3 regions of the Thauera sp. 63 genome follow, and region 3 is predicted to be linked to each of the others. Evidence: predicted binding sites of a transcription regulator. Region 3 holds the regulator's gene; each other region holds the start of a gene.

Region 1 (7,624 bases), on a different contig from region 3:
GCCTTGAGCGACAGCGGCAGGGTCATGCCGAAACGCGAGGCGACGAAGGACGACAGGATCAACACGCCCTTGGCGTGGATCGGGCCGCCAAGCTTGACCTCGCGCTCGATGTCGATCACTTCGCCTTCGCCCACGCGCACCGTGGCCGTGATGCGCACCGGATGGGCGAAGCTGTCTTCGCCCAGCGGTATCACCGCCAGGCCATTGACCTGGCCGACGTGCTCGCCGTCGGTGTCGACCAGCAGTTGGCCGCGCTGGATCTCCTGCTGGTAGTGCAGGCGGATGCGCTCGTGGCGCTGGCGGTGTGCGGTGAGGGCGGCCTCCACGTGTTCGCGCTCGATCTGCGGGCTGCCCGCCGCGGTGGCGAAATGCGCCGCTTCGCGCAGGCGGTCGTCGAGGGCCTGGGTGCGCGCGCTCAGGCGCTCGGCGTCGCCCGCCTGGCGCGCGGCATCGTCGATCAGCCGCGCCACGGCGGCGGCCGACAGCGGGGGCAGGGCCTCGTGCCGGGCGCGGCCGGCGATCAGGCGCGCATAGGCTGCGGTGTTCTCCTGCGTGCGCACGATCTCGCTTTCCATGTCGGCATTGATGCGGAACAGTGGCGCGAACTCCGGATCGTACTGGGTGAGCAGGTAGTAGATCAGGCGCTCGCCGATCAGGATGACCTTCAGGTCCAGCGGCAGCGGTTCGGGCTCCAGTTGCACCGAGCCGGTGACGCCGATCAGCTCGGACAGGGACTCGATGCGCAGCCGCCCCGACTTCAGCGCGCGCTTCAGGCCTTCCCAGGCGAAGGGCTGGGACAGCAGCTTGACGGCGTCCACCACCAGGAAGCCGCCGTTGGCGCGGTGCAGGGCGCCGGCCCTGATCAGCGTGAAGTTGCTGACCAGCGTGCCCATGTGCACGAGGTGGTCGATGCGGCCGACGAGGTTCTGCAAGGTCGGATGGTCCTCGCACACGACCGGTCGCGTGCCGTCGGCGGGGTTCTCGACGAGCAGGTTCACCAGATAGCGCTGCACGGTGATCGTGCCGGAGTAGGTGACGGTGTCCGCATCCTCGTCGGCGTGCGGGGCGGCGTGGAGCGACTCGCCGCTGGCGATGATGTCCTGCAGGACCGCGTCGAGGTGGGCGCTGACCTCGGGGAGGTCGGCATAGGCGGGTTTGAGCTCCTCGATCATGTGCCGCACCGTCACGCCGAGCGCGTCGCGTCCGGCGTCGCGGATGCGGTTCTGCAGCTCCCGCCGCCAGCGCGGGAAGTCACCGCCCATCAGGCGATGCATGCGTTCGTGCAGCAGCTTGATGTTGTCGCCCAGTTCCTTCTGCCGCGCCTCGGGCAGTTTCTCGAACTCATCCTGCGACAGCGTGCTCTCGGCGTCCTTCATCGGAAGGAAAGCGAAGCCGTGCGGCGTGCGCAGCAGGGCAATGCCGAGTTTCTGCGCTTCGTCGCCGAGTGTGCGCAGGGCGGCCTCCTCGCGCTGCTTGGCGTCTTCCTGCAAGGCCTCGATGCGGTTGCGGTAGTCGTCGCTCTCGAACACCGCGCCGATCGCAGGCATCAGTTCTTCGACGAAGCGCTCCATGTCGCTGCGAAAGCCCGCGCCGCGCCCACAGGGCAGGCGCAGCAGTCGCGGCTGCGAGGCCTGGGCGAAGTTCCAGACATAGCACCAGTCCGCCGGCGGCGCGCCGCGATGGCGTTCGTTCTCCAGCAGACGGGCGACGATGTCGTGCCGCCCGCTGCCCGTGTCGCCGAGTACGAAGAGGTTGTAGCCGGGGCCTTCGATGTCCAGCCCGAGCCGGATCGCACCGATCGCGCGGGCATGGATGAAGCCGACGTCGGCGTCGTCGATCTCGGCGGTGGATGAGAAGCCGAGGGGAGAAGGGTCGCAAACGGTACGGAGGCGTTCCGGCGGCAGCGGGGCGACGTGCATCGGCAGGACCTTGCTGTTCTTCTTGCGCCATCATAGACCGCGCGGGGCGAGGCGGGATGCAACGCGTGTTCAGCGCACCAGGAAGGGCAGGTTGGCGGTAGCCGCCTTGCCGTGACGGTCGCGCACGGTGATGAACAGGCGGTAAGGGCCTGACCGTGCGGGAGCGATGAAGCGAACGCTGGCAGCATCCTCATGCAGCACGCGGACGTTGGCGGCATCAGGTGGCGTTTCGGCATCGCCACCCTTGCGCAGGTCGGTGGCTTCGGCGAGCACCTGCCATTCGGTGCGCAGGGGCGTGCCGTCGGAGGCGGCTGCGTCGATGCCGGCCGATACCTCCGCCCCCGGCGCGAAGACGTCGGCGGCGATGCCGATGCCGCGCACGACCGGCGCCGGCGTGCCGGGCTGCCCGCCCCAGGCGGTGGTCACCGCGTCGCTCATCGCCGTGGCACTGCCGTCGGCCAGCAGTAGTCCGTGCCAGGTGCCCGTCTGTTCCTGCTTCGCACCCCACAGGAAGGGGAATGCACCGCGAATCTGAGGGTGCGTCTTCAGGAAGGCCAGGGCGTCCACGAAGAAGCGCGCCTTCTCGGTGCTGGTCAGTTCGACTGGCGCGCCCCAGGGCTTGCGCCCGGCCTGCCACTGGCCGAGGGGGCCCAGTTCGGCGACCACCACCGGTTTCGTGATGCCGGCGGCGCGCAGCCGCTGCGGCAGGTCGAACACCGCGCCGGCATAGACATTGATGCCGAGCAGGTCCACGTTCGGGCAGCACCCGGCAAGGGCGCGGAAGGCGTCCATGCCGGTGTCGGCGACCACCATCATCGTCGGATGGGCCGGATCGACCCGCCGGACGAGGCCGGCGAGGCGGTCGACCTCGCGCCACAGCGGCATCGGGTCGGTCACGCCGGTCTCCACCTCGTTCCCAACGCCCCACGCGAGCAGGGCGGGGTGGTGACGATGGCGCGCGACGAAGTCGAGCACGGCCGCCTCCTGTCGCCTCACCGCGGCCGGGTCGTCGTAGCGGAAGCCGTGGCGCGGGTGTTCCAGCCACAAGCCCATCACCACCTTCATGCCGAGCCGCTGGGCTTCGTCGAGCACCCATGCGTCGGCCTGCCGATAGACGCGAACGACCTCGGCCCCCGCCGCCGCCAGGCGCGCCAGGCTGTCCCGATCGCCTTCGAACGCGGCGCCCTGCCACGGTGTGCCGCTGGCCGTTGCGCACGGGCTCAGCAGGGTTACGCCCAGTGACAGCAGCCCGAGCAGATGACCTGAAAACTTTTTAGTTCGAAGCACCCTTGAAATCCCCCCAACCCGTCCCTATTATTAGCACTCGTTGGCAGTGAGTGCTAACAAGCTTCGTGCGATAGCGATATCGCCGCGCAGAAGCAGACTGCGAATTTATCCGCGGGCCCGGCCCGCAACTCAATCAACCCAAACAGTTGAACCGTAGATAGGAGAGAACTCGATGAAGATTCGTCCCCTGCACGATCGCGTGATCGTCAAGCGTCTGGAAGCCGAACGCAAGACCGCCAGCGGCATCGTGATCCCGGACAGCGCCGGCGAGAAGCCCGATCAGGGCGAAGTGCTGGCCGTCGGCAACGGCAAGATCCTGGACGACGGCAAGGTGCGTCCGATGGCCGTCAAGGTGGGCGACAAGGTGCTGTTCGGCAAGTATGCCGGCCAGGCCGTCAAGGTCGAAGGCGAAGAGCTCCTCGTGATGCGCGAGGAAGACATCATGGGTGTGGTCGAGGCCTGAGCCTCCGCCAATCCCTGAAACGCTAACCGAAACATTTACGGAGTTCTGAAGAATGGCAGCTAAAGAAGTCAAGTTTGGTGATTCCGCCCGCGAACGCATGGTCGCCGGCATCAACATCCTCGCCAACGCAGTCAAGGTGACCCTGGGCCCGAAGGGCCGCAACGTGGTGCTGGAGCGCTCGTTCGGCGCCCCGACCGTGACCAAGGATGGTGTCTCCGTCGCCAAGGAAATCGAACTGAAGGACAAGTTCGAGAACATGGGCGCGCAGATGGTCAAGGAAGTCGCTTCCAAGACCTCGGACATCGCCGGTGACGGCACCACCACCGCCACCGTGCTGGCCCAGTCGATCGTGCGCGAAGGCATGAAGTTCGTCGCCGCCGGCATGAACCCGATGGACCTGAAGCGCGGCATCGACAAGGCCGTCATCGCCACCATCGACGAGCTGAAGAAGCTGTCGAAGCCCTGCTCGACCAACAAGGAAATCGCCCAGGTCGGCTCGATCTCGGCCAACTCCGACAGCGACATTGGCGACATCATCGCTAACGCGATGGACAAGGTCGGCAAGGAAGGCGTCATCACCGTCGAAGACGGCAAGTCGCTGCAGAACGAACTCGACGTCGTCGAAGGCATGCAGTTCGACCGCGGCTACCTGTCGCCCTACTTCATCAACAACCCGGACAAGCAGGTTGCGATCCTCGACAACCCCTTCGTCCTGCTGTTCGACAAGAAGATCTCGAACATCCGTGACCTGCTGCCGGTGCTGGAGCAAGTCGCCAAGGCCGGCCGTCCGCTGCTGATCATCGCCGAAGACGTCGAAGGCGAAGCCCTGGCCACCCTGGTGGTGAACAACATCCGCGGCATCCTGAAGACCTGCGCCGTCAAGGCCCCGGGCTTCGGCGACCGTCGCAAGGCCATGCTGGAAGACATCGCCATCCTGACCGGCGGCCAGGTCATCGCCGAGGAAGTCGGCCTGACGCTGGAGAAGGCCACCCTGGAAGATCTGGGCCAGGCCAAGCGCATCGAAGTCGGCAAGGAAAACACCATCATCATCGACGGTGCTGGCCAGGCCGAGCGCATCGAAGCCCGCGTCAAGCAGATCCGCGTGCAGATCGAGGAAGCGACCTCCGATTACGACCGCGAGAAGCTGCAGGAACGCGTGGCCAAGCTGGCCGGCGGCGTGGCCGTGATCAAGGTCGGTGCCGCGACCGAAGTCGAAATGAAGGAAAAGAAGGCCCGCGTCGAAGACGCCCTGCACGCCACCCGCGCTGCAGTGGAAGAGGGCATCGTCCCGGGCGGCGGTGTTGCGCTGCTGCGTGCCCGCGCCAACCTGGGCGGCCTGAAGGGCGACAACCACGACCAGGACGCCGGCATCAAGATCGTGCTGCGCGCCATGGAGCAGCCGCTGCGCGAGATCGTCGCCAACGCCGGTGACGAAGCCTCGGTGGTGGTCAACAAGGTCGTCGAGGGTTCGGGCAACTTCGGCTACAACGCTGCGACCGGCGAGTACGGCGACATGGTCGAGATGGGCGTGCTGGACCCGACCAAGGTCACCCGCACCGCGCTGCAGAACGCCGCGTCCGTCGCCGGCCTGATGCTCACCACCGACTGCATGGTCGGCGAGCTCGCCGAAGACAAGCCGGCCGGCGGCATGCCGGGCATGGGCGGCATGGGTGGTATGGGCGGCATGGACATGGGCATGTAATGCCCGGTCCGCAGCCCCGGTTCATCGGGGCTGCACTGGCTTCAAGACAAAAGCCTCGCGCAAGCGGGGCTTTTGTCGTTTACGCGACGCGTGTTGGTCCTCGGTGGGCCGCGCGCAGCGATCACGGAAGGCTGCGCAAACCGTGGGATAATCTTCGGAACTTGGGACGATCGACGACCTCGCCCGGCACGTGATCTGCGCAGGGAAAGAGGCAAGGGCGGTCGGAGAAAAGTCGGCAGGGAGCGGCGACGGCTTGAGCAGGCCGCTCCCTGAAGCGCGCAAGCCGTGCTGGCGCGCTTCCGATGACCGAGCAAAAGGAGAACAGCGGGACCGATGCTAGGCGCGACCGCTTACACGTAACTTACATCCGGAATTTCATGCGCATTCTTCTCGCCGAAGATGACCCAGTGATCGCCGACGGCATTGGTCGTGCCCTCAAGCGCAGCGGATATGCGGTAGATCACGTGGATAACGGCGTCGAGGCCGATGCGGCGCTGGCCTCGCAGCCTTACGATCTGCTCATTCTCGACCTCGGCATGCCGCGCCTGGGGGGCATCGAGGTGCTCAAGCGGCTGCGCGCGCGCAAGTCGGCGCTGCCGGTGCTGATCCTGACTGCGCAGGACGGCGTCGATGACCGGGTGCGAGGTCTCGATGCCGGGGCCGACGACTACATGACCAAGCCCTTTGCGCTGCCGGAGCTCGAGGCGCGGGTGCGGGCGCTGACGCGCCGCGGCACCGGGCAGGCGCGTTGCCTGGAGCTGGGACGGCTGTCCTACGACCAGGCTGACCGCGTGGTGAAGGTGGATGGACAGGTGCTGGAGCTGTCCGCGCGTGAGATCGGGCTGCTGGAGGTCTTCCTGCTGCGTGTCGGGCGCCTCGTCAGCAAGGATCAGTTGGTGGACCATCTGTGCGGATGGGGCGAAGAGGTCTCGAGCAATGCCATCGAGGTGTATGTCCATCGCCTGCGCAAGAAGCTGGAGGCCAGTGGGGTGCGGATCGTGACCGTTCGCGGGCTGGGGTACTGCCTGGAAAACTCGGATGCGGTCCCGGCGACGAAAGCCTGAGAAGGTGGCGCCCGGCGCCAGGCGCACCGGGCCGCCGAATTCGCTCTTCGGCGAGATCCTCGACTGGATGCTCGCGCCGCTGCTGTTCCTGTGGCCGATCTCGATCATCGTCACCCACAACGTCGCCGACAACATCGCGAACCAGCCTTACGATCTTGCACTGGCCGACAGCGTGCGTGCGCTTTCGCGCCTGGTGACGCTCGCCGACGGCCAGGTCGTCGTGCATTTCCCGGCACCGCCGCGGGCGCTGTTCCGTGCCGACCAGGACGACGTGCTGTACTTTCAGGTGGCGGACGAGCAGGGCGTGACACTGACTGGCGACCCGGAGATTCCGCGACCGCAGCAGTTGGTCAGTCCGGTGGGCGAGGAGGTGCTGTTCCGCGACGAGATCATCCACGGTGAGGAGACGCGTGTTGCCTATCGTCTGCTGCGTCCGGGTGAGGGTGACGCATCGCCCCTGGTGCTGGTGCAGGTGGCCGAAACGCGCAACAAGCGCAGCGACCTCGCGTCGCGCGTCGTGACCGGGGTGTTGCTGCCGCAGTTCGCGATCATCCCGCTTGCGGTGGTGCTGGTATGGGTGGGCCTGTCGCGCGGCATCGCGCCGCTGAACCGCTTGCAGAGCCTGATCCGCCGCCGGCGTCCGACCGATCTGTCGCCCGTCCCGCCGGCCAGCGTGCCCGAGGAGGTGCGTCCGCTGATCATCGCCTTCAACGACATGATGGCGCGGCTGGAGGAGAACCTCCAGGCGCAGCAGCGCTTCATCGCCGACGCCGCGCACCAGATGCGCACGCCGCTGACCGGCCTGAAGATGCAGACCGATCTTGCGCTGCATGAGACCGATCCCGAGCAGTTGCGGCAGTCGCTTGCCCATATTGCCGAGAGCACGGACCGTGCCGCCCACCTCATCAACCAGTTGCTGTCACTGGCGCGGGCCGAGGCGAGCTTTGAAAAGCTGTACGCGGTCGAGCCGGTGGATCTGGGTGCGGTGGTGCGCGAGGTGGCGCTGGAGTTGTTCCCACGCGCGCAGACCAAGAGCATCGATCTCGGCGCGGAGGGCGGCGAAGGCGAACTGCTCGTCGAAGGCAATGCGGTGCTGTTGCGCGAACTGGTGAAGAACCTGGTGGACAACGCGATCAAATACACGCCGCGCGGTGGCCATGTCACCGTACGCACGCGCTTCGCAGGTTCT
Region 2 (7,624 bases), on a different contig from region 3:
TGTTCTACGTCTGGCAGCCGCAGGGGCGGGTGAACAACGGCGAATTGCTTTCGCTGACGCCCTTGCCGCAGAGCGGCTTGTCCGGGCTTGGGGGCCAGCCGGTACTGACGCGAGGCGAACTCGAGGGTCGCTGGACGCTGGTGGTGGCCGCGCCCGCCGCCTGCGATGCAGCCTGCGCGCGGGCGCTGTACGTGTCGCGCCAGGCGCGTATCGCCCAGGCGAAGGAGATGGAGCGGGTCGGCCGGCTGTGGCTGGTCAGCGATGGTGTGGAGCCGCCAGCCGATCGTCTGCCGGGCGCGTCGGTGGCCGACGAGCTGCGGATTGCCCGTGCCGATGCGGCGTGGCTCGCGACCCTGCCGCAGTGGGCGCCTGGCACCATTCATCTCGTCGATCCGCTGGGCAATGTGATGATGCGCTTCGACGACAGTGGCGACACGACGGTGGGGGCGCGCGCGCTGACCAAGGATCTGCAACGGCTGCTGAAGTATTCGGCGCTGGGGCGGGGAGGGCGGCCGTGAGTCGGGGCCTGCGCCTGTATCGGCGCCTGGCCCTGGGCGCGCTGCTGCTGACCTTCGTCGTCGTGGTGTTCGGCGCCTACGTGCGCTTGGCCGATGCCGGGCTCGGCTGTCCGGACTGGCCCGGTTGCTATGGCAAGCTCACGCCGGCGCATGCCGCCGACGTGATCCGCGACGTGCATGCCGCAGCGCCGGACGGCCCGGTCAGCCTGCCCAAGGCGTGGAAGGAGATGATCCACCGCTACCTCGCTGCCAGTTTGGGCCTGCTGATCATCGCGCTCGCGGTGCTGGGCTGGCGATTGCGCGACAACCTACGCGCCGCGCCGGGTGTGGCCTTGGCGCTGGTCGGGGTCGTGATCTTCCAGGGGCTGCTCGGCAAATGGACGGTGACCCTGCTGCTGAAGCCCGCCATCGTCACCGCACACCTGCTGGGCGGACTGACGACGCTGGCGCTGCTGGCCTGGCTGGCGCTGCGCGCCTCGGGTGCCGTGCAGCCGATGACATCGTTATCTCATGCGGGTCGGTCGACGCGCCGTCTGCAGTTGGGCGCCAGACTGGCCTTCGTCCTGCTGATCGCCCAGATCGCGCTCGGCGGCTGGACCAGCACCAACTACGCGGCGCTGGCCTGCACCGACTTTCCGACCTGTCACGGCAGCTTCGCGCCGGACGCCGACTATGCCAACGCCTTCCACGTCGTGCGCGAACTCGGCATGACGGCCGACGGCGAACTGCTGTCCAACGCCGCACTTACCGCCATCCACTGGTCGCACCGCATCGGTGCGCTGGTCGCGGGGGGCGCGCTGTTGCTGCTCGGCGGCGCGTTGTGCCGGCGGCGCGCCACCCTCGATGTCGGCGTCGCGCTGCTTGCGGCCTTGGCGTTGCAGGTCGGGCTGGGTGTCGCCAACGTGCTGCTGTCGCTGCCCCTGCCGCTGGCCGCGGCGCACAACGCCGGCGCAGCCCTGCTGGTGTTTGTGATGGTGTGGGTCAATTTCCGGCTGGGGGCGCCGCGCGCACAGCCATCCGTCGCGCCGCAGCGTCGGCCGACTCCGCCGCTGACGATGGCGATCGAGGAGGGGAGATCATGAAAATCGCCGCTTTGGATGCCGCCCGCACCAGCCGTCTGCGCGCCTTCTACGTGCTGACCAAGCCGCGGGTGAATACCTTGATCGTGTTCTGCGCGGTGATCGGCATGTTCCTCGCCGTGCCCGAAGGCTTGCCTGACGCCATGACGGTGTTCGCCGCGACGGTCGGCATCGCCTGCGTCGCCGGTGCGGCGGCAGCGATGAATTGCCTGATCGAACAGCAGATCGATGCCCGCATGACGCGCACCCGGGTCCGGCCGCTGCCGCGCGGCGAGCTGTCGCCGCCCGAGGTGCTGCTGTTCGCCGGCGTGCTCGGCGGCTCTGGCCTGACGCTGCTGCACCAGATGGTCAATCCGCTGACGATGTGGCTGACGCTCGCTACCTTCGTCGGCTACGCGGTCGTCTATACCGTGCTGCTGAAACCGCGCACGCCACAGAATATCGTGATTGGTGGCGCCTCCGGCGCCATGCCCCCTGTGCTGGGCTGGGCCGCGGTGTCGGGCGAGGTCAGCGCCGACGCGCTGCTGCTGTTCCTCATCATCTTCGCCTGGACGCCGCCGCACTTCTGGGCGCTGGCCCTGTACCGGACCGCCGATTATGCGCGCGCCGGGTTGCCGATGCTGCCGGTCACGCACGGCGCCGAATTCACCCGCCTGTCGGTGCTGCTGTACACGCTGATCCTGTTCGGCGTCACGCTGCTGCCCTTCGCCACGCGCATGAGCGGCGCGCTCTATCTGGGCGTGGCGGTGGCGCTCGGCTTGCAGTTCATCCGCTATGCCTGGCGGCTGTACCGCGACTACAGCGATGCGCTGGCACGACGCACCTTCCGCTTTTCCATTGCCTATCTGTTCGGGCTGTTCGGGGCGCTGCTGGTCGACCACTACCTGCCGTGGTGACCGGCGGGTGACTGCGGCGCCTTGACGCAGGCGGTGTTTGCGCGCGTCGCAAGCGTCTATCATCGGGCGTTGATTCAACCGGCAGCATGAGGTGCCCGATGTCGTTCCGCTTCTCCCGCATGTCCTGTCTTTCCCGCCTTGCCCGTGCCGCGGCAATGGCACTCGCAGTCGCCACGCTCGCAGCCTGCACCCCGCCCGAGCCAATCTTCCGCAGCACCGACATCACCGGCGCCGAGTACGGCAAGACGCTGCAGCTCACCGACCACCACGGCCAGGCTCGCACGCTCGCGGACTTCAAGGGCAAGGTGGTGACGATCTTCTTCGGTTACACCCAGTGCCCGGACGTCTGCCCCACCGCGCTGGCGGGCATGAGCGAAGTCATGCGGCAGCTTGGCCCGGATGGCGACAAGGTCCAGGTGATCTTCATCACCGTCGATCCCGAGCGCGATACGCCCGCGTTGCTGGCCGAGTACGTGCCGGTGTTCGACAAGCGCTTCCTCGGCCTGTACGGCACACCCGACAAGATCGCCGAGGTGGCCAAGGATTTCCGCGTCTTCTACCGCAAGAGCGGCGACCTGACCGGGCACTACACCATCGACCACTCGGCTGGCACCTACGTGTTCGACCCGCAGGGCCGGTTGCGCCTGTACGTGAAACATGCCGAGGAACCCGCAGTCATCGCGGCGGACATCAAGGCGCTGCTGGCAGGGAAGTGACGCAGGCCGGTCGTGACAAGGGCCGCATGAACACGGCGGCCGCGTAATCGTAAAACGGCAACCTACCGGTTGCCGTTTCCGCTTGGTGCGAGACCGTCGGGTCAGGCGACCGCCGCCAGCATCCCGCGCATCTTCTGCATGGCCTTGGCCTCGATCTGGCGGATGCGCTCGGCCGACACGCCGTATTCGGCGGCCAGTTCGTGCAGCGTGGCGCTGTCGCCTTCGCTCAACCAGCGGCGCTGGACGATGGCGCGGCTGCGGTCGTCCAGGCTGGCCAGCGCGTTGCGCAGGCCGCTGTCCTGCAGGTGGGCGAGCTGCGTCTGCTCCAGCACTTCCGAAGGTTCGGCATGCGGGTCGGGCAGGTAGGCGATGGGCGCGAAGCGCTCGTCGTCGTCGTCGTTGCCGCCCTCGAGCGGAATGTCGCGACCGCCGAGGCGGGTTTCCATCTCGACGACTTCTTCCGGCTTCACGCCCAGTTGGGCGGCGATCGACTTCACTTCGAGCGGGTTCAGCGTCGTGCTGTCCTGCTTCATGCCCCGCAGGTTGAAGAACAGCTTGCGCTGCGCCTTGGTGGTCGCGATCTTCACCAGCCGCCAGTTCTTCAGGATGTACTCGTGGATCTCGGCCTTGATCCAGTGGATCGCGAACGAAACCAGACGCACACCCCGCGTCGGGTCGAAGCGCTTCACGGCCTTCATCAGGCCGATGTTGCCTTCCTGGATCAGGTCGGCATGCGGCAGGCCGTAGCCCAGATAGCCACGAGCGACCGCAACCACCACGCGCAGATGCGACATGACCAGCTGGCGGGCGGCATCGACATCGCCGTCATCGCGCAGCCGCGTCGCCAGTTCCACCTCCTGCTGCTCGCTCAGCATCGGCATGCGATTCACGCTCTGGATGTACTGATCCAGGCTGCCGGCGGCGGGAACGGGGAACGTCAGGGCTTGAGACATAGGCTTGTGTCCTCCTTGCGCTCAGATATTAGCACTCGGGGCATTAGAGTGCTAAGCCGGGCTCGAGTTCCGTCTTTGATCCACGGCGCTCCCTCCCGATCGTACGTGGGTTCGGGTATGCGGGTATCCCATTGTCAGGGGTACGACCCCGCCCGACGGTGCCGGCTGCGATTCCCGCAGGCAGGTGCCATTGGCGTTGTCATCTGTTGCACGACTGCAACAACAATCCTCCGAATGTGGTGTTTTAGCGCTGCCGGGCTTGCAAGGGGCGCGGCGGGTTTGCAGAATCGCTCCAACTTCTCGCCAGAGAGGTGAGTAGGGCCGAGGCACATGCCAAGGTCTCAACTTCATATTTGAGGAGAAACACATGCAGAAGAAACTGATCGCGCTGGCTGTTGCCGCCGCTGCTGCCGCTCCGGCCTTCGCTCAGTCGAACGTGACCGTCTACGGTCGTATCGATATGGGTTACACCTACTCCGGTTCGCACTCGGGCGACGCTGAGAGCCGTAACGGTATCGACAGTGGTCAGCTGCAGCCCAGCTTCATCGGCTTCAAGGGCACCGAAGATCTGGGCAATGGCCTGAAGGTCGGTTTCGACTTCCAGACCCGCCTGAACATCGACACGAACGAAGAACTGGACTTCGCCGGCAGCAACTCCCGCCGTGATGCCTTCCTGTTCCTGAGCGGTGGTTTCGGTACCGTCGCTGCTGGTCGCCTGACCACCCCGCAGAACGCCTTCCTGGGTAGCCTGGACCCCTTCCTGGATTCGGCCATCACCGGTTTCAGCACCAACTACACCCAAGGCGCTGCGCTGCTCGCTGGCACCAACATCACCCGTCTGGACAACACCGTCGCTTACATCTCGCCGAGCTTCTCGGGCCTGAAAGTGACCGCGGCTTACACCGCCAGCGCGCTGAACAACGAGCAGGCTGACGATGATCTGGATGCAAACATCTGGGCAATCTCGCCGGTGTACAGCAACGGTCCTCTGACTGTTGGCGCCAACTACCACCGGGTCAAGCTTGATGCCGCCGATGCCACCGAAAAGGTTTGGGATCTGGGTGCTGCATATGACTTCGGTATGGTCAAGCTGAGCGCAGCTTACGGCCAAGATAAGCTGGAAGTCGGTAGCGACGACGCCAAGGTCAAGCAGTGGTTCGTTGCTGCCACCGTTCCGGTTTCGGCTGCTGGCAATGTGCTGCTGGCCTATGGTCAGCAAGAGATCGACGATGTGGATAACTCCAACAACGATCGCTTCTCGATTGGTTACCACCACAGCCTGTCGAAGCGCACCACGGTGTACGCTCAGTACGGCGACTACGACATCGAAGAGAACTCGCTGGCTGGCGAAGGCTACGAGAGCAAGTTCGGTCTCGGCGTGCGTCACACCTTCTAATCTGTCTTCCGGACAGGTTTGAAGATCAAAACGGGAGCTTCGGCTCCCGTTTTGTTTTTTTACTGAGTTCTCGATCGCTGGCGCTCACGGACCGTGCAGCATCCGCCTAGCGTGTCTTGATGCCGGCAACTCAGATGAAACCCGAGCGCAGCAATACGCCGGTAAGATTCAGCTCTCTTTCCAGTTCCCGGTGCGGGTCTTTGCACCCCTCCCGTTCCCCAGCATGCCAAGCTACGCCATTGGCGACATCCAGGGCTGTTACGCACCACTCGACCGTATGCTCGAGCGCATCGCCTTCGACCCGACTCAGGACTGCCTCTGGGTGGTCGGCGATCTCGTCAATCGGGGGCCGGAATCGCTGCGCGTGCTGCGGTTGCTGCGCGACATGGGGCCGGCGGCGAATGTCGTGCTGGGCAACCATGATCTCTATCTGTTGATGGTCGCGGCGGGCTATGCGCGGCGCGATAGCGACGACACCCTTTACCAGGTGCTGGAGGCGCCGGATCGCGACGAGTTGCTGGACTGGCTGGCGTGCCGGCCGCTGGTGCAGGTCCAGGGCGAGCATGTGCTGGTGCACGCGGGCTTGCTGCCCGGCTGGACGGTGACGAAGGCGAAGGCGCTCTCCGACGAGGTGGCGGCGGCGCTGACCGGGCCGAAGGCCAAGACCTTTCTGCTGCAGCTGGCTGGCAACCGGCCGGAGCGCTGGGACGAGCGACTCAAGGGCTGGGACCGGCTGCGGGTGATCGTCAACGCCTGCACCCGGATGCGTTTCTGCACGCCCGATGGGCGCATGGCGCTGCGCGCGAAAGGGGCGCCCGAGCAGGCGCCGCCGGGTACGCTGCCGTGGTTCCGCGTGCCGGACCGGATGAATCGCACGCACACGATCGTGTGCGGCCATTGGTCGGCGCTGGGTTTCTATCGCGAGCCGGGGCTGATCGCGCTCGATTCAGGTTGCGTGTGGGGCGGCAAGCTCACTGCGGTGCGGATCGAGGACGGCGAGGTGTTCCAGGTGCCGGGCTGAGCGCCTGTAAGGCGCCGCCCGTCATGGCGCGTGCGTATTCAGGGTGCGTATTCAGGGTGCGTGCGCATTCAGGGTGCGTATGCCTCGCCTTCAGACGCGTTCGCCGTCATCCGTACAGCCGATGTCCTGCATGATGGCCATTCGCGCCTGTTGGGCCAGGCGGCGGCGGTCGATGCCGTCGCTGGTCTCGATGGGCGCGGAAACCGTGACCCGCGCGACGAGCCCCCGCGTCGCGATGATGTTGGCCAGACACTGGCCCAGGCTCAGCGCGCCATCGTAGGCGGGCGCTCGGCTGTAGCTTTCGTCCATGTTTCGATAGCTCAGCGCCAGCGGCTGCACGGCGTGGCCGCAGGCCACCGCGGGCTGCAGCAGTGCGGCATGAAAGTGCAGCACGTGGCGGCCGTCCGTGGTGGTGCCCTCGGGGAAGATCGCCACATTGCGGCCGGCATCGAGCAGCGCCGCGATCTCCGCATTGATGATGCGCGCATGCCCGCGGCTGCCGCGGCGCAGGAAGATGGTGTCATTACGCGCAGCCAGCCAGCCGATGAGCGGCCAGTCGCGCACCTCGGCCTTGCTGACAAAGGCCGAAGGTGAAGCGGCGTTGATGACGAAGATGTCCACCCACGAGATGTGGTTGGCGACCAGCATTGCGCCCGGTGCGATCTGCATGCCCTGCAGTTGCAGGCGCAGGCCGAGGATGCCGAGCACGCGTTGCGACCAGCGCTGGCGCAGTGTCAGTTGCGTTGTCTTCGCACAGAAGGGATAGAGCAGCACCAGCGTTGCCGCGCCCTGCAGCAGGTGCAGGGCGAGTCGCAGGTAGCGCCAGCCACGCAACAGGCGTGGTGTGGATCGTCCCACCTCCGGCCTGCTTGTCGCTTGGGTGGCCGACAGTGGCTGCGCTGATGTCGCCAGTACTGCGGTCTCCGGTCCGTTCATCAAGGCTAGCGTCCCATGAAATGTCGCGCGTAGCGGTCGTCGACCTTGGTCATCGGCATCAGGATGGGCAGGTCGGCGGTGTTGAAATCGGGGTCCCACGCGGGTTCGC
Region 3 (7,624 bases):
AAGCACGTGACGCTGGTCCGGGAGGGCGACACGGATCAACGCTTCGGCATCGTGCTCGACGGCAGCGTGGAGCTGTCCGTCGATGGACGCAAGGTCATGGAACTGGGACATGGTGAAGTCTTCGGCGCCCAGGCCTGGCTCGATCACCTCGAGCACAAGCATTCGATGTCGGTGGTGTCGCTGACGCCACTGACCTACCTCGAGATCAATCCGTCGGCGCTCGCGCTGGCCAGCGAAGAAGTGCTCGAGCGCTTCCGGCGCCAGCTGACCACCGTGATCGTGCGTCGCATGGCTCAGCTGGCGAAACGGATGTCGGAAGACGGACCGCCAGCGGTGCGTGGAGAATTCACGTCAACGGGCGGTCTTGACCTGCAGTTGATCGACAACTGACTCAGCGCGTCGCACCCTTTTCCATGGCGCGACTGCGGGCTGCGGCCAGCGAAGCCTCGTCCGGGCGCCCGATTTCGAGCCAGTTTCCGAGGTGTGCGATGCTCAGGCGGGTCAGCGCATCGATCCACTCGTGGTTCTCGTTGAGGCAAGGGATGTAGTGGAATTCCTTGCCGCCGTGCTCGAGGAAGGCCTCGCGGCACTCCATGGCGATTTCCTCCAGCGTCTCCAGGCAGTCCGCGACGAAGCCGGGGCAGATCACGTCGACGCGCCCGACGCCTTGCGCAGCCAGCGCCTCGAGCGTGGGCTGGGTATAGGGCTTGAGCCATTCCGCCTTGCCAAAGCGCGACTGGAACGTGACCAGCGCGCGTTCGCGCGGCAGGCCGAGCGCCTCGGCGAGCAACCGGCCGGTCTTGTGGCACTCGCAGTGATAGGGGTCGCCGAGGTCGAGCGAGCGGCGCGGCACACCGTGAAAGCTCATGACCAGCCGATCCGGTTCGCCGTTCTTCATCCAGTGGTCACGCACGCTGCGGGCCAGGGCCTCGATGTAGCCGGGATCGTCGTGAAAGTTTCGCACGAAGCGCAGTTCCGGCTGGTTGCGCATGTGGCCCATGCAGCGCGAAACCTCGTCGACCACCGTCGCGGTGGTGCTCGCCGAGTATTGCGGATAGAGCGGCACGGCCAGAATGCGGCTGCAGCCGCGTGCGCGCATCGCCTGCAGGCGGTCGGCGATGGACGGCGAGCCGTAGCGCATCGCGAAATCGATGTCGAGATCCGGGTGACCGGCCTTGGTCAGGTAGCCGGCGAGCAACTTGGCCTGGCGCTCGGTGTGTACCTTCAGCGGCGAGCCCTCGTTCATCCACACGCTGGCGTACTTCTTGGCCGATGCGGCCGGGCGGGTGTTGAGGATGATGCCGTTCAGGATCGGCCACCACACGAGTCGGGGAATCTCGACGACGCGGGGGTCGGACAGGAACTGCTTGAGATAGGGCCGCAGCGCGGCAGCTGTCGGGGCTTCGGGCGTGCCGAGATTCACGAGGAGCACGCCGGTGCGTGCCGCGGTGCCGTGTTGGTAGGCGGGTTCGGGCCAGTAGCAAGCCATTGGGGTCCTTGAGCGGTGGTTCCAGTGCCGGTCGCGTCATGCGCGCCGGCAGGTCAGGCGTTTGCGGACAGGGCGTTCGACAAGAGCCGTGCGGTGATGTCGACGATGGGGATGACGCGGTCGTAGGCCATGCGCGTCGGGCCGATGACGCCGACCGAGCCCACGACCTGGCCGTCGACCTCGTACGGCGCGGTAACGACGCTGCAGCCATCAAGCGGAGCCAGGCCCGACTCGCCGCCGATGAAGATCTGCACGCCTTCGGCCCGGTTCGACAGCTCGAGCAATTGCATCAGTCCGGTGCGCTGTTCGAAGAGCTTGAACAGCTCGCGCAGGCGCGACATGTTCGAGGACAGGTCCTCGACGTCGAGCAGGTTGGTTTCACCCGAGATGACGTAGCTGGTGGCAGTCTCTTCGGCGGCTTCGCTGCCGGCATCCACCGTGGCGGTCATCAACTCGGTCATGTCACTGCGCAGCTGACGCAGTTCGTCGGCAAGCCGGCGACGGATCTCGTTGAAGGACAGCCCGGCGAAGTGTTCGTTGAGGTAGCTCGCCGCGCCGCTCAGTTCGCCCGCATTGTAGGCGCGGCGCGTCAGCAGGATGCGGTTCTGCACGTCACCCGCCGTGGTGACGATGATCAGCAGGATGCGGTTTTCGGACAGGCTTATGAACTCGAACTGGCGGATGCGCACGGCGTCCTTGCGCGGCGCCACGACCACGCCGGCGAACTGCGTGAGGTTCGACAGCAGGTGAGAGGCCGAGTTGATCAGGCGCTGAGGCTGGTCGGGCTGGAGCTGCCCTTTCAGCTCGCGGACGCGGGCGGTCTCGAGCGGCTGTACGGTCAGCAGGGCATCGACAAAGAAGCGATAGCCCAAAGGCGTCGGGATGCGCCCTGCCGACGTATGCGGGCTGGCGATCAGACCCATCTCCTCGAGGTCGCTCATCACGTTGCGCACCGTGGCTGGCGACAGCTCCAGTCCGGAAAAGCGTGACAGGGCGCGCGAACCAACCGGCTGGCCGTCCACGATGTAGCGTTCGATCAGGGTCTTCAGCAGGATCTGGGAGCGGGCGTCGAGCGAATTCATGGCTGACAGGGAATATAGCCCGGATTCTATGAGAGTGGGGCGCGGGTGGCCAGTAGGGCAGCGCTCGTGCAAGCGCCGCCTGCAGCGGCGCCAAGGGGCTGTCCGGTTATGGTTTAATCCGCCTCCATGAATGCCAAATTCAGGAACCTTGCCCTCGTCGGCAAATACCAGAGTCCGGACGTCGCCGAGTCGGTGATGGCGATCGCCCGCTTCCTGCGCGAAAGCGGGCTGATGGTGTGGATCGAGCAGGGAACGGCGAGTTCCATCGGCGGCGCGGGAGATTTTCCCGTCGCGAGCTACGAGCACATTGGTGGCGAGGCCGACCTTGCCGTGGTCATCGGCGGCGACGGCACGATGCTGCATACCGCACGCCGACTCGTCGAATACGGCGTGCCTCTGGCGGGTGTCAACCTCGGACGCCTCGGCTTCCTGACCGACATTGCGCTCAACGACGCACAGCGGGGACTCGGGGAGATCATCGCCGGACGCTACACGGAAGAGTCCCGATTCATGCTCGATGCCGAGGTGCTGCGCGGTGGCACACGGGCCTTTCACACGCTGGCGCTCAACGACGTCGTGGTCAACAAGGGCGATCTCGGGCGGATGATCGAGTTCGATCTGTCGATCGATGGCGAATACGTCTACACGCAGCGGTCGGACGGCATGATCGTCTCGACGCCGACCGGCTCCACCGCGTATGCGATGTCCGCCAACGGGCCGATCCTTCATCCCAGCGTGGGGGGCATCGCGCTGGTGCCCTTGTGTCCGCACGCGCTGACGGCGCGGCCGATCACGCTGCCCGACCATTGCCGTATCGACATCGAACTGCTGCCGCCGCAGGACGCGCGCGTGCACTTCGATGGCCAGGCGCGCTTCGATCTGCGCGCCGGTGACGTCGTGCGCATGACGCGCTCGGCGCAGTCGCTGCGGCTGCTGCATCCGGAAAGCTACAGCTACTTTGCGATGCTGCGCGAAAAGCTCCACTGGAGCGCCACGCCGCGCCACAACTGAACCCGTGCCGCGCCGGCGGTCCGTCCTCCCAATTCCGTTCGTCTGCCATGCTGAGAAGCCTCTCCATTCGCGATTTCGTCATCGTCGATCAACTCGAGCTCGACTTTGGTTCCGGCTTCGGCGCCCTGACCGGCGAGACCGGCGCAGGCAAGTCCATTCTGCTCGATGCGCTGGGACTGGCGTTGGGCGGGCGTGGCGAGGCCGGCATGGTGCGCGTGGGGCGGGAGCGCGCTGACGTGATCGCCGAGTTCGACCTGCCCGAAGGCGGTGGCCTGCGGGCGTGGCTGGGCGAGCAGGCGCTGCCGGTGGAGGAGGGCTGCGTGCTGCTGCGGCGGACCATCGACGTCAGCGGCCGCAGCCGCGCGTGGATCAACGGTGTCGTCGTGACGCTGGCGCAGCTGCGTGCGGCGGGGGAATGGCTGGCCGACATCCATGGCCAGCACGCGCATCACGCGCTGCTGCGCGCCGATGCGCAGCGCGTCCTGCTCGACGCCCAGGCCGGCGCCGAGGCGCTCGTCGCCGAGGTCGGAGCGCGCTATCGCGACTGGCAGCGCCTTGCCCGACTGCGACTGGAAGCCGAGAACGACTCCGCCAGTTCCGCGCGCGAGCGCGAACTGCTCGCCTGGCAGCTGCGGGAACTGGATGAACTCGCATTCGATGCGGATGAATGGGCCGAGATCAACGCCGAGCACGGGCGCCTGGCGCATGCCGCCAGCCTGATGGAAGGCGCCGACGAAACGCTCGATACGCTGGGCGAGGGCGAACTGGCCGTGTGCTCGGTGTTGCGCCACCTCGACGCGCGCATCGCGTCGCTGGCCGACATCGACCCGGCCCTGGGCGACGTGCGCGAACTGCTGGCCTCAGCGGCGATCCAGGCGGACGAGGCGCTCCATGCGCTGCGTCGCTATCGTGACCGGCTTGATCTCGATCCGCAGCGTCTCAACGAAATCGAGCGCCGCATCGCGGCGGTGACCGACATGGCGCGCAAGTACCGGGTCGGGGTGGATGTCCTGCCCGAACTGCGCGAGCAGTGGAAGGCGCGGCTCGAGACCCTCGAGGCGAGCGCGGATCCCGAACGGCTGGCGGCGGACGAGGCGCGCGCGCGCAGGGACTACGATGCGGCCGCCGAGCGTCTGTCGGCCGCGCGGCGGCCCGCGGCCGAGGTGCTGTCGCATGAGATCACCGAGGCGATGCAGACGCTGGCGATGGCGGGCGGGCGCTTCGAGGTTGCCCTTGAGCGCTGCGAGCCCGGCGCGTTTGGCGTGGAGAGTGTCGAGTTCCGCGTGGCGGCCAACCCGGGGCAGACCTTGCGCAGCCTGGCCAAGGTGGCGTCGGGCGGCGAATTGTCCCGGATCGGGCTGGCGATCCAGGTGATGACCAGCCGTGCCTCGGAGACGCCGACGCTGATCTTCGACGAGGTCGATGTCGGCATCGGCGGGCGGGTGGCCGAGATCGTCGGCAAGTTGCTTGCCCGTCTGGGCGAGGGCCGACAGGTCATGTGCGTGACACACCTGCCGCAGGTTGCCGCCTGCGCCGACTGGCAGTGGCGCATTGCAAAGCGCGAACAGGCAGGCGAGACGGTCAGCGAGGTCACGCCGCTCGATCGCGAGGGGCGCGTGGAAGAGATCGCGCGCATGCTGGGCGGCGTCAACATCACCAGCACCACGCGCGAGCACGCTGCCGAAATGCTCGGGCAGCGCGGTTAGGTCAGCGAGCCTGGCGGCTCCGGCTCAGTATTCAGCTTTCGGCAGGACGGTCCGGGCACTTCTCGCGGGTGCAGTCGGCATACAGGTACAGCGCATGCTCGCGCAACGAGAAGCCGCGTTCCTTGGCGATGGCATTCTGCCGGCGTTCGATCTCGGGGTCGTAGAACTCCTCGACCTTGCCGCACTGCATGCACACCAGGTGGTCGTGGTGACCGCCTTCATTGAGTTCGAACACAGCCTTGCCGGATTCGAAGTAGTGGCGCTCGAGCAGGCCCGCCTGTTCGAACTGCGTCAGCACTCGGTAAACGGTCGCCAAGCCGATGTCCATGCCCTCGTTCATCAGTGAGCGATAGACGTCTTCGGCGGTGAGGTGGCGTTGATCTGAACTCTGAAAAAGGTCGAGGATCTTCAGGCGCGGGTAGGTCGCCTTGAGGCCGATGCTTTTCAGGTTCTTGGAATTGTCGGTCATGGCGGCGGCTCGATGGGTGGGGGTTGGCGCATGTGCGTTGTGTGGGCGCGCGTGCGAGTCTGCACGCCCTGTAATGTCACCCTATGTTATATTTTTTGCCCTTTCCTGAGAACCGCGCACCCCGTGCGCACGCTCCTCGACACCTTTCTACATGCGCCCCTACCTGCCAGCAGCTCTTCTCGCCGCAAGCCTGATTTCCGGCTGCTCCTTCGACTCCGTGGTCGGTGTCGTCAATCCTTACCGTATCGATGTTCGCCAGGGCAACTATGTGGACCAGGACATGGTGGCCCAGCTCAAGCGCGGCATGACGCGCGATCAAGTGCGCTTCGTGCTCGGTTCGCCGCTGGTCGTCGATCTGTTCCGCAAGGACCGCTGGGACTACGTCTACCGTTACCTGCCGGGCTCCGGTCAGGCCGAGCAGCGCGTCATTTCCGTGTATTTCGTCGACGATCGTCTGGATCGCGTCGAGGGCGACGTGCAGGCAGCCAGTGATTCGGCGCCGGCCGCCGCTGTCGAGCGCAGCCGCGTGGTCGAGGTTCCGGCGTCCGCCGACAAGTGATGCATCGCCCCGCTTGGGCGGGGCCAGGATTTCTAGGACGGGATTCGATGTCTGATATTCGTGTTGCGATCGCCGGCGCTTCCGGCCGTATGGGCAGGATGCTGATCGAGGCTGCGCTGGCAGCCGAAGGGATCCGCCTCGGCGCGGCTTTCGATCGTGCCGGTACGCCCTTCGTCGGGCGTGATGCGGGCGAGATGGCCGGCGTGGCAAGCGGTGTCGCGATCGTCGACGACGTGCGTGTCGCGATCGCAGCCGCCGACTGCGTGATTGACTTCACACGGCCGGAAGGCACGCTCGAGCATCTCGCCATCGCACGCGAGCTGGGCAAGGCCATGGTGATCGGTACCACCGGCTTCGATGCGGCTGGCAAGGCAGCGATTGCGGAAGCGGCCGAGGACATTCCGGTGGTGTTCGCGCCCAACATGGCGGTGGGGGTCAACGCGGTCTTCAAGCTGCTCGAGGTGGCGGCGCGCATCCTGTCCGAGGGCTATGACGTCGAGGTCATCGAGGCGCATCACCGCTTCAAGGTCGATGCCCCGTCGGGTACCGCGCTGCGCATGGGCGAGGTGGTGGCGCGCGAACTCGGACGCGATCTCGACGAGTGCGCGATCTACGGACGGGAAGGCCACACTGGCGAGCGTCGGGCCGAAACCATCGGCTTCTCGACGATTCGCGGCGGCGACGTCGTGGGGGATCACACCGTCCTGTTCGCCGGCATCGGCGAGCGGATCGAAATCACCCACAAGTCGGGCAGTCGCATGCCCTATGCGCTGGGTTCGCTGAGGGCCGCGCGCTTCCTGCAAGGACGCAGCAAGGGGTTGTTCGACATGCAGGACGTCCTGGGATTGCGCTGAGCGAGAGCATGGACAACAAGCGGCGTAGCGACCAGCTCAGGGCGGCGGTCGCTACCCGAAAGCCCCGCTGGATCTGGCGACCGTTCCCGGCTTCGGGCATCGCGGTCGGCGGGCGTGGGCGGCGCGAAATGGAGCTGCTCGAAGCCAAGGCGGCCGCCGAGGCATCGAGCCGGGCCAAGAGCGATTTTCTTGCCAGCATGAGCCACGAGATCCGGACGCCGATGAACGGCATCCTGGGCATGACGGATCTGCTGCTCGATACCGAACTTTCCGGTGAGCAGCGCGACTACGTGCAGACCGTCAAGTCCTCGGCCGAGACCCTGCTCACGATCATCAACGACATCCTCGACTTTTCGCGTGTCGAGGCGGGGCGGCTGGAACTCGAGGAGATCGATTTCACGCCGGCCCTAGTGGTGTCGGACACCTGCCGGGCACTCGCCTTGCGCGCGCACCA

What was found. The regulator HrcA, encoded in region 3, represses chaperone genes, less so after heat shock. The targets are predictions, from matches to a motif close to TNTTAGCACTCNNNGNCNNNGAGTGCTAANA.
Region 1: groES (co-chaperone GroES) is a predicted target of HrcA. The motif match lies at 3,235-3,265, and genes of this name have one in related genera.
Region 2: rpoH (RNA polymerase sigma factor RpoH) is a predicted target of HrcA. The motif match lies at 4,189-4,219, and genes of this name have one in related genera.

Annotation. Positions count from the first base shown of each region.
Region 1 covers NZ_AMXC01000019.1:38,143-45,766, reverse strand. The annotation lists gene C664_RS14560 (Lon protease family protein) at 1-1,919, opposite strand, end outside; gene C664_RS14555 (glycoside hydrolase family 2 TIM barrel-domain containing protein) at 1,989-3,206, opposite strand; gene groES (co-chaperone GroES) at 3,379-3,669, shown strand; gene groL (chaperonin GroEL) at 3,722-5,371, shown strand; gene C664_RS14540 (response regulator transcription factor) at 5,749-6,435, shown strand; gene C664_RS14535 (sensor histidine kinase) at 6,410-7,624, shown strand, end outside.
Region 2 covers NZ_AMXC01000040.1:7,148-14,771, forward strand. The annotation lists gene C664_RS18175 (hypothetical protein) at 1-518, shown strand, start outside; gene C664_RS18180 (COX15/CtaA family protein) at 515-1,600, shown strand; gene cyoE (heme o synthase) at 1,597-2,493, shown strand; gene C664_RS18190 (SCO family protein) at 2,592-3,209, shown strand; gene rpoH (RNA polymerase sigma factor RpoH) at 3,311-4,162, opposite strand; gene C664_RS18200 (porin) at 4,530-5,558, shown strand; gene C664_RS18205 (symmetrical bis(5'-nucleosyl)-tetraphosphatase) at 5,782-6,579, shown strand; gene C664_RS18210 (lysophospholipid acyltransferase family protein) at 6,670-7,413, opposite strand; gene C664_RS18215 (GNAT family N-acetyltransferase) at 7,521-7,624, opposite strand, start outside.
Region 3 covers NZ_AMXC01000002.1:118,055-125,678, forward strand. The annotation lists gene C664_RS02705 (serine/threonine-protein kinase) at 1-390, shown strand, start outside; gene hemH (ferrochelatase) at 392-1,489, opposite strand; gene hrcA (heat-inducible transcriptional repressor HrcA) at 1,543-2,571, opposite strand; gene C664_RS02720 (NAD kinase) at 2,698-3,582, shown strand; gene recN (DNA repair protein RecN) at 3,630-5,288, shown strand; gene fur (ferric iron uptake transcriptional regulator) at 5,320-5,757, opposite strand; gene C664_RS02735 (outer membrane protein assembly factor BamE) at 5,909-6,316, shown strand; gene dapB (4-hydroxy-tetrahydrodipicolinate reductase) at 6,364-7,170, shown strand; gene C664_RS02745 (response regulator) at 7,179-7,624, shown strand, end outside.